Regions from separate parts of the Frankia sp. CeTa3Moorea genome, predicted to be linked through region 2. Evidence: riboswitches for the same ligand, from Rfam matches in the RefSeq annotation. Region 2 holds a riboswitch; each other region holds the start of a gene.
What was found. Region 2 has a riboswitch for cyclic di-AMP ahead of AC08OV_RS05995 (transglycosylase family protein). Riboswitches for the same ligand answer to the same signal wherever they lie in the genome.

Region 1: linked by a shared signal. The riboswitch ahead of AC08OV_RS07360 (C40 family peptidase) and the one ahead of AC08OV_RS05995 (transglycosylase family protein) in region 2 are both predicted to bind cyclic di-AMP.
Region 3: linked by a shared signal. The riboswitch ahead of AC08OV_RS01065 (transglycosylase family protein) and the one ahead of AC08OV_RS05995 (transglycosylase family protein) in region 2 are both predicted to bind cyclic di-AMP.

What each region holds. Positions count from the first base shown of each region.
Region 1 is NZ_CDXDOR010000025.1:38,991-42,740, reverse strand. Features, by position in the region: gene corA (magnesium/cobalt transporter CorA) at 1-992, shown strand, start outside; gene AC08OV_RS07365 (hypothetical protein) at 1,208-1,594, shown strand; cyclic di-AMP (ydaO/yuaA leader) riboswitch at 1,939-2,113, shown strand; gene AC08OV_RS07360 (C40 family peptidase) at 2,119-3,225, shown strand; gene AC08OV_RS07355 (plasmid partitioning protein) at 3,743-3,750, opposite strand, start outside.
Region 2 is NZ_CDXDOR010000019.1:23,846-27,595, reverse strand. Features, by position in the region: gene fbaA (class II fructose-bisphosphate aldolase) at 1-735, shown strand, start outside; cyclic di-AMP (ydaO/yuaA leader) riboswitch at 1,654-1,889, shown strand; gene AC08OV_RS05995 (transglycosylase family protein) at 1,896-2,573, shown strand; cyclic di-AMP (ydaO/yuaA leader) riboswitch at 3,085-3,281, shown strand; gene AC08OV_RS05990 (transglycosylase family protein) at 3,284-3,750, shown strand, end outside.
Region 3 is NZ_CDXDOR010000003.1:6,715-10,464, forward strand. Features, by position in the region: gene AC08OV_RS01060 (peptide deformylase) at 1-1,518, shown strand, start outside; cyclic di-AMP (ydaO/yuaA leader) riboswitch at 2,015-2,181, shown strand; gene AC08OV_RS01065 (transglycosylase family protein) at 2,184-2,564, shown strand; gene rlmB (23S rRNA (guanosine(2251)-2'-O)-methyltransferase RlmB) at 2,770-3,750, opposite strand, start outside.

The sequences.
Region 1 (3,750 bases), on a different contig from region 2:
GCGTCATGGCCTGCGGCGTGTACAGCCATGGCCGGCGGGTCACCACGGACATCGACCAGGCCGACGCGCTGCGGTTGGCGCGGTCCGAACGCAGCGGGTTCGCCTGGCTCGGCCTGTTCGAGCCGAGCTACGAGCAGCTCACCGCGATCGCCGAGGAGTACAGGCTGGACAAGCTCGCGGTGGAGGACGCGGTCACCGGCCACCAGCGCCCCAAGCTCGAGCAATACGAGAACCACCTGTTCATGGTGCTCAAGACGACCAGTTACGTGGAGCACACCCAGATGACGAGCACCTCCGAGGTAGTCACCACCGGCGAAATCATGATCTTCCTCGGCGAGGACTTCGTCGTGACCGTGCGGCACGGCAGGCACGGGGAGATGACGAAGCTGCGCGGCCGGCTGGAGGCCAACCCGGAGATGCTCCGGCACGGCCCGACGGCCGTGCTGCACGCCATCTGCGACAGCATTGTGGATGACTACGTCCGCACCGTGGAAAGCATCCAGGCCGACGTCGACCAGATCGAGGCGGGGGTCTTCCATCGGGATCAGAAGCCGTCGACGGAAAGCGCCTACCAGATGAAACGCGAGCTTCTGGAGCTCAAGCACGCGGTGCTGCCGCTCGCGGGCCCGTTGCGTACCCTCACCACGGACGCCCCCACGATGGTCGACGTGGCGATGCGCCGTTACTTCCGGGACGTCGCCGACCACCTCGAGCAGGTCAGCGAGCGTATAGCTCACTTCGACGAGCTGCTTTCCTCCGTGCTCCAGGCGACGCTGACGCAGGTGACGATCGCACAGAACGAGGACATGCGACGGATCAGTGCCTGGGTGGCGATCGGCGCCGTCCCGACCGCCGTCGCCGGGATCTACGGGATGAACTTCGACCACATGCCGGAGCTTCGTCAGACGTGGGGCTACCCGGCCATCCTGGCCGTCATTACGACGATCTGCCTGTTCCTCTACCGTGCGTTCAAGCGCAACGGCTGGCTCTGACACCGACCTGCATGCTATGCGCGCAGGGACCACGACAATGACGGCAGATCCATAGTCCCTTTTTACTATCAGTTGGCTGACGCGACGTATCCGTACGATGGGTTACCCCTGGCCCGCCACGTCGGTTACCGTTACCAACCGTGTCGGAGCAACCGGGTCTCGTGCCAGCCGCTCGGTGCGGTCCCCGCCGATCCCCCCACCCGTCAGGGGACTCCATGACCTCGTCTGACCCCAAGAGTCATAAAACAGCCATCCTGCCTGATCGGGGCGATCTCATCGCGGAGCTCGCCGGCCGGCTGAAGGCCCTCGACGCGCTCCTCAACCGGCTGGAGGATGCCGAGCGGCAGGCCGCCGACGCCAGCGAGCATCTCATCCGGACCCGCCGGTGGCAGGAGGACACGGTCCGGACCATCCAGGAGGAGCGGGCTCGGATGCGCCAGCGCCAGCACGCCCTCGACGAGCTCGCCGGCCACGCCCGCGCCGCGGTCGAGGCGCTGGCGCACCATCGCTCGCTGCCCCGTGAGGTCCACGAGCTCGCGGTCGAGCTCCAGGTGCTCGATGCGGCGGGATTCCTCACCCGCCGCAGCTCCCGGTCCCGCTGAGGGGGGTGCACGCCCGACCTCGCCCGTCAACTACTTTAAGTAGTCAAAAGTCGCCTACGGGCCGAGGGAGGGCTACCCGCCCGCCCGCCTCTCACCCGGACCGGCCGCCGCCACGGACCCCCTACGCAGCGAAAAACCAGCAGGACAACCGGGGTGCGAAGGGCCTTCGGCCCGCCCGGTCAGCCCGGCCGGCCGAGCGGGCCGCCGACGTCGCGCGACGGGAACTTCAACGCACACTCGCCGTAGTTGGGAAGGACTAGTGTTTACCCACCCCGTCCAAGTGGACTAGTCTCACGCCGACGTCACGACAACACCGGGCCGAACGCCGAGTCCTGCCCCCGGCCCCGGTGTCCCCTCCGAGTCGTCATCAGGGGCAGGAGCGGGGGACCCACCTCCACCGGCCGGCACCGATCCGCGGTGTCGACCTAGGGGTGAAGCTCGACGCGTGAAGGTCACGCGAGAGCCGGGCAGCCCAGCCCGAACCCGACAGCTCACTTCGCAGGCGTACGGGAAGGAATACACCGTTGTCCGCGCAAAGCGTGCAGCTCGACGAAGAAACGCGAGGCGCCGGTCGCGGCCGTCATCGCGCACCCTCCGCGCCCCCGGCCACCCGCAGCCGGGCCCGGGCCCGCGCCTTCGCCGCCGTGACCACCGGGACCGTCGCGGTCTCCGGAGTGGCTCTCGCCGGCTGCGCCACCGACATCAACGCCGACGCAGCGAAGGACGAGCAGCCGAACACCGCTCCGATCACCCTCGCCGCGCAGATCGGCTCCCATGCCGCCCTGGGCGGCAGCATCGCGGCGGCGGCGGTCAGCACCCACGGCTCCACCTCCCTGCTCGGCTCGGCGGGCGGTGTCAACGCCCCGCCCTTGACCGGCAAGGTTCAGGTCGGTCTCCGGGTGACCAACCCCGACGTGACCGTCAACGCGGACCAGCCGATCGACATCGGCTTTTCGCTCTACAACGAGCAGACCCACGAACCACTGGCGAACCAGCTGGTCAAGGTGCAAGTGAAGCTCCCCACCGGGTGGGCCACCTTCAAGCACCTTTACACTAACGCCCAAGGCTACACTTCCTACACGGCCCGGGTGCTCACCACCACGAACGTCACCGCGGTCTTCGACGGCACGGACGCCCTGCAGTCCGCCCGCTCGGCGAACGACGCCACCCTGCGCGTACGGCCGGCACCCACCCCCCAGCCCGTCCGCAACGCCGCCTGGTCGGATCTCCTTGCGACAGTGGGCGCCGCGGGCCAGACGTCGGTTCCGGTCCCGTCGAGCTCCCTCGGGGAGAAGGCCGTCTACCTGGCCTCCCTGCAGGCCGGCAAGCCCTACGTCTACGGTGCGGAGGGCCCGAGCGCGTTCGACTGCTCCGGCTTCATCCAGTACATCTTCAAGCAGCTCGGCAGGAGTGTGCCGCGGACGACCGACGCCCAGTTCGCCGCCGCCACCCGGGTGTCGCAATACAACAAGCAGCCCGGCGACCTGATCTTCTTCGGGACGCCCGGGAACATCTACCACGTCGGCGTCTACGCGGGCAACGGCATGATGTGGGTGGCGCCGCGCACCGGCGACGTCGTGTCGCTCAAGAAGATCTATACCACCTCCTACTACGTAGGTCGGATCCTCTAGCAGCCGGTCGGAGCCGGCGCACCGCCCTCATGCCGACGCAACGGCTCATCCGGCTCCGGTGGATCGCCTTCGCGGCTAGCGGACCGCACGAGCCCTGCCAGTCCACCAGCGGCCGGCTACCGGGCCTCCCCTCCGGGTACCGACCCGAAGCCGTGAAAGCCGGGCCCGGGACTCCCACCCACCGGCGAAGCCGCGGACAGACCAGCAAGCGGGCCCTGTCACCGCCCGACAACCCGCCTACATGGTTCCTTTCCAGCTATCCGGACGGGCCCTCCTTCCGGTGGGACGGACGTCAGATCTCCCCCCCATCTGACGTCCGTCCGGCCGGAAGGCCCCCGATTCCGCCGGCCTTCCCTCGGATCCCCCCCCATCCGCACGGGAAGGCCGGCGGGCCTCGGACCCCCGGCCGACCAGGTCCGCCGATGCCGCTACCCCCCTCCCGGCGGCATCGGCGGACTTCAGCCTTCAGTCTCTGCCCGGTGCGGGAAACAGCCCGGCCCGCTCGCGGGCGCCGCGGTCAGGCCC
Region 2 (3,750 bases):
CTTGACACCTACATCCGTCCCCTGATCGCGATCTCGAAGGATCGGGTGGCCCAGGGGCGCGAGCCGCTCTTCCAGTCGCACATGTGGGACGGCTCGGCGGTCCCCCTTGAGGAGAACCTCAAGATCGCCGAGGAACTACTCGCGGATGCCGCCGCCGCGAAGATCGTTCTCGAGGTCGAGATCGGGGTCGTCGGCGGCGAGGAGGATGGCGTCGTCGGCGCGATCGACGAGAAGCTCTACACGACGCCGGAGGACATGTGGCGGACGGCCGAGGTGCTCGGCACCGGCGCGAAGGGGCGCTACCTGCTCGCCGCCACCTTCGGCAACGTGCACGGTGTGTACAAGCCCGGAAACGTCAAGCTACGCCCGACGATTCTGCACGAAGGACAGGAGTACGTCGCCAGGAAGCTCGGGCTGCCAGCCGGCGCGAAGCCGTTCAACCTCGTCTTTCACGGCGGTAGCGGGTCGGCTCTCACCGAAATCCGCGAGACGCTCGACTACGGGGTGGTCAAGATGAACGTGGACACGGACACCCAGTACGCATTCACCCGCCCCATCGTGGACCACGTGTTCAAAAACTATGACGGCGTTCTCAAGGTGGACGGTGAGGTCGGCGTGAAGAAGGCATACGACCCGCGTACCTACGGAAAGCTCGCGGAGAGCAGCATGGCGGCCCGCGTCGCCCAGGCGTGTGAGGACCTACGTTCCGCCGGCACCAGCCTCGGGCGGGCATAGTCCGGGCCAGGAGCGCACGCCGGCTGGCGGGATCGGTTCGTCGGATACCGTCCGGCCGGACCGCCGGCCGGCGGACAGGAGGCGGGCAGGAGGACAGATAGCCGCCGGCCGCGAAAACGGGCAACCGGGCAACCGCCGCCGCTCGTCCGAGGGCATTCTCCGGACCCCTCGACCCGACACTCTCCATCGTTTCCGGCGGACGGAACGACCGGCACGTGGCGGACATCCGACCCGCCCCGGTCCGATGCACGACCCGCCGATTTCCCGTACTATGCCGGCCCCCACGGTTCCCCGGTCGCTCCGACGGCTGGGGGACCACTGTTTACCGGGCGAGGGACCCCGCTCCTCGCGTAACGCCGCCTCCGCTGGCGACCAGCAGGTTTCGGCCACATTAGCGGACACGCACCGGGTCTTCGGTAACCGTTCACCTACCGCCCCGCCCCACGGAACCCCTTCGTCCACCGTGGCGGCCCGACAGGCAATTTTCACAATCGGTGTTCGATCGAATCCGCCGTGTGCAAAAATCACAACGCTGCAAGCTACCGCCCGATTTCCGTTGTTTTTCTCACAAAAACAGGCTTCAACGGACGAAGCGTAGTATCAGGCCGATCACTCGCGTCGATCTCGTAGCAGGGCCGTCACACCTTTGTTGACATGTCACACATCTGGCCTGATACGGGACTCTCCGCTCATCGTCGCCCATCGGCAAACAGGATGATCGGCCAAGCACAAATGCCTCCGCACGTCGTACCGCCAGGTTGATGAGCGGGCGCGCACGCGCGATACCAGGCCGTCGGTCCCTGCTCAAGCAGGCGCGCCGAGTGTGCTCTTTTTCACGCACCCTATTCAATGCTTGGCGACTCGCCGGGTGGCGTGGTTATGGTTTTCGCCGTGCCCGGCAACAACGCCGGGCATTCGTCGGGCGGCACGCCGAATCCTGCCCCCGGCCGACGATTTCTCGAACCGGGCGGCAGGAACGGGGGACCCATCTCCGAGTATCGAAAGGATTCGATGCTCTCGGGGTGAAGCCATGTGCGACGACCACACGGAAAGGTGTTTCCGGTGCGGCTTCCGTCTCCAGGGAATCCCTGGCACGGCCGGGCAGTTCCCAGCCCGAATCCGACAGCTCACCTCGCAGGCGTGGGGAAGGACCACAAGACATGTCCGACGCACGTATCAGTGGCCGACAATGCCGCGCCGGTACCCGCAGCCGGGCCCGGGCCCTCGTGGTCGCACCCGTACTCGCGGCAGCGGTGGGCGGCACCTTCGCGCTCAACCAGCCGGCCGGTGCGGCCACCACCTGGACGGGCCTGCGGCAGTGCGAGTCCGGCGGTGACTACACGATCAACACCGGCAACGCGTACTACGGCGCCTACCAGTTCTCCGCCAGCACCTGGCACGGCCTCGGCTACAGCGGTCTGCCGCACCAGGCTCCCCCGGCTGTCCAGGACGAGGCCGCACTCAAGCTCGCCCGGCGGTCCGGCTTCGGCCAGTGGCCGACCTGTGGCCGCGGGATGGGCGCCGACCAGCTCGCGGGCGGCTCGTCGAGCTCCTCGGGCCAGGCGTCGCGCACGGCGGAACGCAGTGAGCTGACGGTCAGCCCCATCTCCGTGAGCACCCCCGTATTCACCCGTAACCTGACGACCGCACTGGCCAGGCAGGTACGCGACGACGTGCGGGCCTGGCAGGCCCGCGTCAACCATCTGGGGTATCCGATCACGATCGACGGCCGTTACGGACCACGCTCCGCCGCAGTCGCCCGCGCCCTGCAGGCCGCCAAGGGACTCGCCGTCGACGGCATCGTCGGCCCGGCGACCTGGCGGGCCACCTTCAGCTGATCCTCTCTATCAGCTCTATCAGCTCTATCAGCTGATCCATTCACTCCGTCAGCTCCGTCAGCTCCGTCAGCTGATCTGTTCACTCCGCTCCCGCGACGGGGGACGACCGCCGCGGCAACCGGGCATCCCACCCCGGCGACACCGGTCAGGGGATCTCACCTCGACGACGGGCCGGCCCGACCGGCCTCCGGACGATCTCCGGTTGACGGCCCGTACGGGCTGGCCCGTGCAACCCACCACCAACATCACCCGGACCACACCCTGACCGGCCTCCGGCAGGGCCGCTCTTCGGCAGAGCCGATCTTCGGCAAGGCCGGCGAGGAACAGCAGGACCAGCGAGCCACCTGCGGAACCTGTACGGAAGTGGCACGATTCGCGCGATCCTCACTGGTTACTCCGGACCACCCCGGTTTGCGCTCCATGAGCGGTTCTCGCTAGAGTGCCGCTCACTCGCCTCGTCGGCGAGGCCGCCCGGACGGACGCCGAGTCCTGCCCCCGTGCGAGCGGCCGGAACGAACATCAACCGCAGCGGGCAGGAGTGGGGGACCCACATTTCGGGCGCCGCAAGCGGCGTCCTTGGGGTAAAGCCGGTGCATCCCGGTCCATGGTGGAGAGCGGTTCCTACTCGCCACCCGGGGTCGGATCCTCCGGCCGGGCCATCCCAGCCCGCACCCGACAGCTCACCCCGCAGGCGACGGGATTGGACTAACATGCCCTCTGGGCGTCGTGGCGGCAGACATCGAGCACCGCAGGCCCCATCGCCCGCCGGTCGCATCCTGCGCACCACCGGCGCGGTCACGGCCATCGTCGGCAGCGGCCTCGCGGTCACCGCGGCTCCGGCGGGCGCGGCCACCGCCGATGACTTCGCCAAGCTCCGCCAGTGCGAGTCCGGCGGCAACTACGCGATCAACACCGGCAACGGCTTCTCCGGTGCCTACCAGTTCGACGACCGGACCTGGCACGGGCTCGGGTACTCCGGCCGGCCGTACCAGGCGTCGCCCGCCACGCAGGACGAGGCGGCCGCGAAGCTCTACAACCAGCGGGGCTGGCAGCCATGGCCGTCCTGCTCGGTCAAGATGGGCCTGACCAACAACGGCCCGGCCAGTGTCCCGGGCGGCTCTGGCGACGTCATCCAGCAGGCCATCACCCCGGTGGAACCCCCCATGACGCTGGACCG
Region 3 (3,750 bases), on a different contig from region 2:
AATCGCATCGCCTCGCCGGTGGAAGGGCTCAGCCAGAGCAGGGTCAGCCGGATCATGCAGGGCGAGGACCGCATCGCCCGGCTCTCCCTGATCGAACGCATCGCCGACGCGCTGCGTATCCCGGGTAGTTATTTCCACCTGGCCGCACGGCCGTGGGAGGCGGCACGGGACGTGCGCGAGCCGCCCGGGCCGCCGACGGTTCCGGCCGGACCCGGCCCGACGCCGGTGGCCCACGTCGCGACCCCCTCCGTCGACCCGGCCCCGGCCCCCGGGCCCGTCGTCGCCGAGAGCCCGGGCCGGGTCCCCCCCGGACCGGGGGGCCTGGTCGTCGAGGAGGACCGGGCCGAACTCCGCTACGACGACAGCATGTACGTCGCCCACCAGCGAAGACGTCTTCTCAACGCCGGCAGCGAACCGGTCACCCGGTATCTGATGCGGATATCGGTTGACCGGTTCCCGGGAGATCCGGAACGCTCCGCGCGGTTGTACCGATCCGATCCACTGCGCTGGGAGGACCTCCAGCTCAGCGCACACTGCGGCGGCGAGCAGATGGCCTGGCAGGTCAAGACGGACTGGGACGCGCTCAAGGAGGTCTGGCTGCTCTTCGAGAACAGTCGAGGGCGATTTCCGCTCTATCCCGGCGAATCGGCATGGATCAACTACAGCTACCAGGTGAGCAGGGAGAAGTGGGGGCCGTGGTTCCAGCGTGCCGTGCGGGTACCGACGAGTTTCCTCTCGGTGCAGCTGGACTTTCCGGCCGAGCTGGATCCCGTGGTCTGGGGCATGGAGACGTCGATGACCGCCGATGCCTTCCCGTTCCGGACCGCAATCGCCCGCACCGACTCCGGCGACCGGCGGATCTTCACCTGGTCGACCACCGAGCCGCCGCTGCACGCCCGCTACCGACTGGAATGGAACTTCCGGGCCACCGTGCCGGAACGTGATCCGGCCGCGGAGACCGGAACACGTCCCAGCGATCAGATGGCGGCCGTTGGCATCGTGCAGGAGGGTGAGGCGATCCTGCGGCAGTCGGCCCGCCCGTTCGCCCTGCCCGACGAGGCCGAGGACGCGCGCCGGGTCGTCGCCGAGCTGTCCTCCGCCCTCGAACGGGTATCCGCCCTGCACACCTTCGGCAAGGGCATGGGCATCGCCGCGCCGCAGGTCGGCATCAACCGCGCCGCGGCGATCGTGCGTACCCCGGGCGGCGACACGCTCACGCTGCTCAACCCCAGCGTCATCGAAACCTCCCGGGAGACCGACGAGCAGTACGAGGGCTGCCTGAGCTTCTTTGACGTCCGTGGCCTCGTCCCCCGGCCGCTGGAGCTGCACGTCGAACACACCGATATCGACGGCAACCGGCACATCACCGTCTATCGGCAGGGGCTGGCGCGGCTTGTCGCCCACGAGATCGACCACCTGCACGGTCAGCTCTACACGGATCGGATGCGGGCCGGAACCACACCAATCCCGGTGGAGCAGTACCGGGGTACCGGCTCGGCCTGGTCCTACAACCGCTGACCGACCCGAACGCACCCGCCTCGCGGGCGGCATGGCGGCATGGCGGCTGGCGGCTGGCGGCGACGCAGCGCCGGGACCGGGTGTCCGGCACCGACTGGTAGATCCGACATATGACATGATTCCCTCGTGCCGTATAGTCCGGAAAGCGGGCGATAGGTGCGGGCCCGCCGGAACGCCGGCACAGATTTTTCCAGATCCTGGTTAGAGATTGCCGGCAGCGGGTAGCAGAGGCTTGATCACCACGCGGCGGAACAGTTTCTCCACGCATCGCGTATTGTTTACCGTCAACGTGACGACCCAGCTACGGACTGGGGATTTCCAGCCCACTGGACAACCTCTAGAATCGGGCGCGCACGCGGGCGCGAAACACCATTAAAAAGATCGGAACAAGTAAACAGGATGCACTGTGTGCATCCTCACGTACTCTTGTTTTTCCTGGGTCACTCTCAGCTATGTTCATTGCCGTGCCGTCACCTGATGGCATTCGTCGGGCGGCACGCCGAATCCTGCCCCCGCTCGACGAGAATCGAACCTTCGGCAGGAGCGGGGGAACCAATTCCGGGCGCCACGAAAAGGCGTTCTCGGGGTGAAGCCGCGATGCGCGGCCGGGCATTCCCAGCCCGAACCCGACAGCTCACCTCGCAGGCGTGGGGAAGGGCAACTCAATGTCCAACGCTCGTTCGCTCGCTCGTGGCCTCAACCGCATCAGGCTCGGTTCCCGGGCCTTGATCGCAGCCACCACTCTCGCGGCCTCGATCGGCGGTGGCCTCGCGCTGTCCCAGCCGGCCAACGCGTCGACGAATGCCGACCGCTTCCTCTCCAAGGTGATTCCGTGTGAGTCCGGGGGAAACCCGCGCGTGGTCAACTCCATCGGCGCCGGCGGACTGTTCCAGTTCCTGCCCAGCACCTGGCGCGGGGTCGGCGGCAAGGGTCTGCCGCAGCACGCCAGCGTCGCCGAGCAGTGGCACCGCGCCCGCATCCTGTACGCCCAGCAGGGGACGAGCCCCTGGTACGCATCGAAGCCGTGCTGGGGTCACAAGATCTGAGCTGCCCGACTTCCCGCGCCAGCTTTCACTGTCCGCGCCCGGCCGGTACTGATCGGCGCGCGGCCAGCAGCCCCGTGTCCCCTCCGGGACACGGGGCTGCGCGCTACGTTTCCCGGTCACGGTTTCCCGGCCACGGCGACGCCGGCCAGGTCAACGTCCGCAGCCCCGCCCGGCGGAGACCCGGCGGACCCACCGATCGGCCGGCTCAGCCGATCCGACGGCGGCGGGCGATCTCGGCCAGCGTGATCCCAGCGGCCACCCCCGCGTTGAGGGACTCCACCGCACCCGCCATGGGGATCCGGACCCTCACGTCGCAGCGCTGCTCGACCAGCCTGGACAACCCGCGTCCCTCGGAGCCGATCACCAGGACGAGTGGGTCGGTCGCCATCGTGAGCTCGTCGATGCTCACCTCGCCGCCCGCGGCCAGACCGACGACGAACTGGCCGCCCGCCGCGTAGGAGACGAGCGTGCGGGCCAGGTTGGTGGCGCGCGCCACCGGCAGCCGGGCGGCGGCCCCCGCCGAGGTCTTCCAGGCCGCGGCGGTCATGCCGGCGGCCCTACGCTCCGGAACGACGACGCCATGGGCACCGAAGGCGGCGGCCGAGCGCACCACAGCCCCGAGGTTGCGGGGATCGGTGACCCCGTCCAGCGCCACCAGCAGACCGGGGGGGGACGAGCGCGCGCGGGCGAGGAGATCATCCGGATGGGCATACCGGAACGGCGGTACCACGAGGGCGAGACCCTGATGCGGAGCGGTGCCACACATCCGGTCGAGATCCGTGCGGCCGACGTCGGCCACGGCGATCCCGGCCCGCCCGGCGAGTCGGCGGGCGTCGGCGAGCCGCTCGTCGAAGTCCAGCCCGCCGGCGATGAAAAGGGTCGACGACGGCACCCCGGCCCGCAGCGCCTCGACCACCGCGTTGCGCCCGACCACCAGCTCGTCGCCCTCGGTCCGCCGTGGGCGCCCGGTCCCCGCGGAACCCCCCGCGGCGCTCGGCCCGGTGGTGGCCGCAGCGGCGACGGCGCGGCCACCATCCCCGCGCCGGCCGGCAGCCGCTCGACCCCGCTCGGCTCCGGCCGATGCGGAACGGGCCGCAGCAGCCGCCGCCGCACGACGCTGGGCGGGATGGCCGGGGCGCAGCTGCGCGGGCGGCGTGGCCCCACGGCCCTCCAGCGCCTTGCGGCC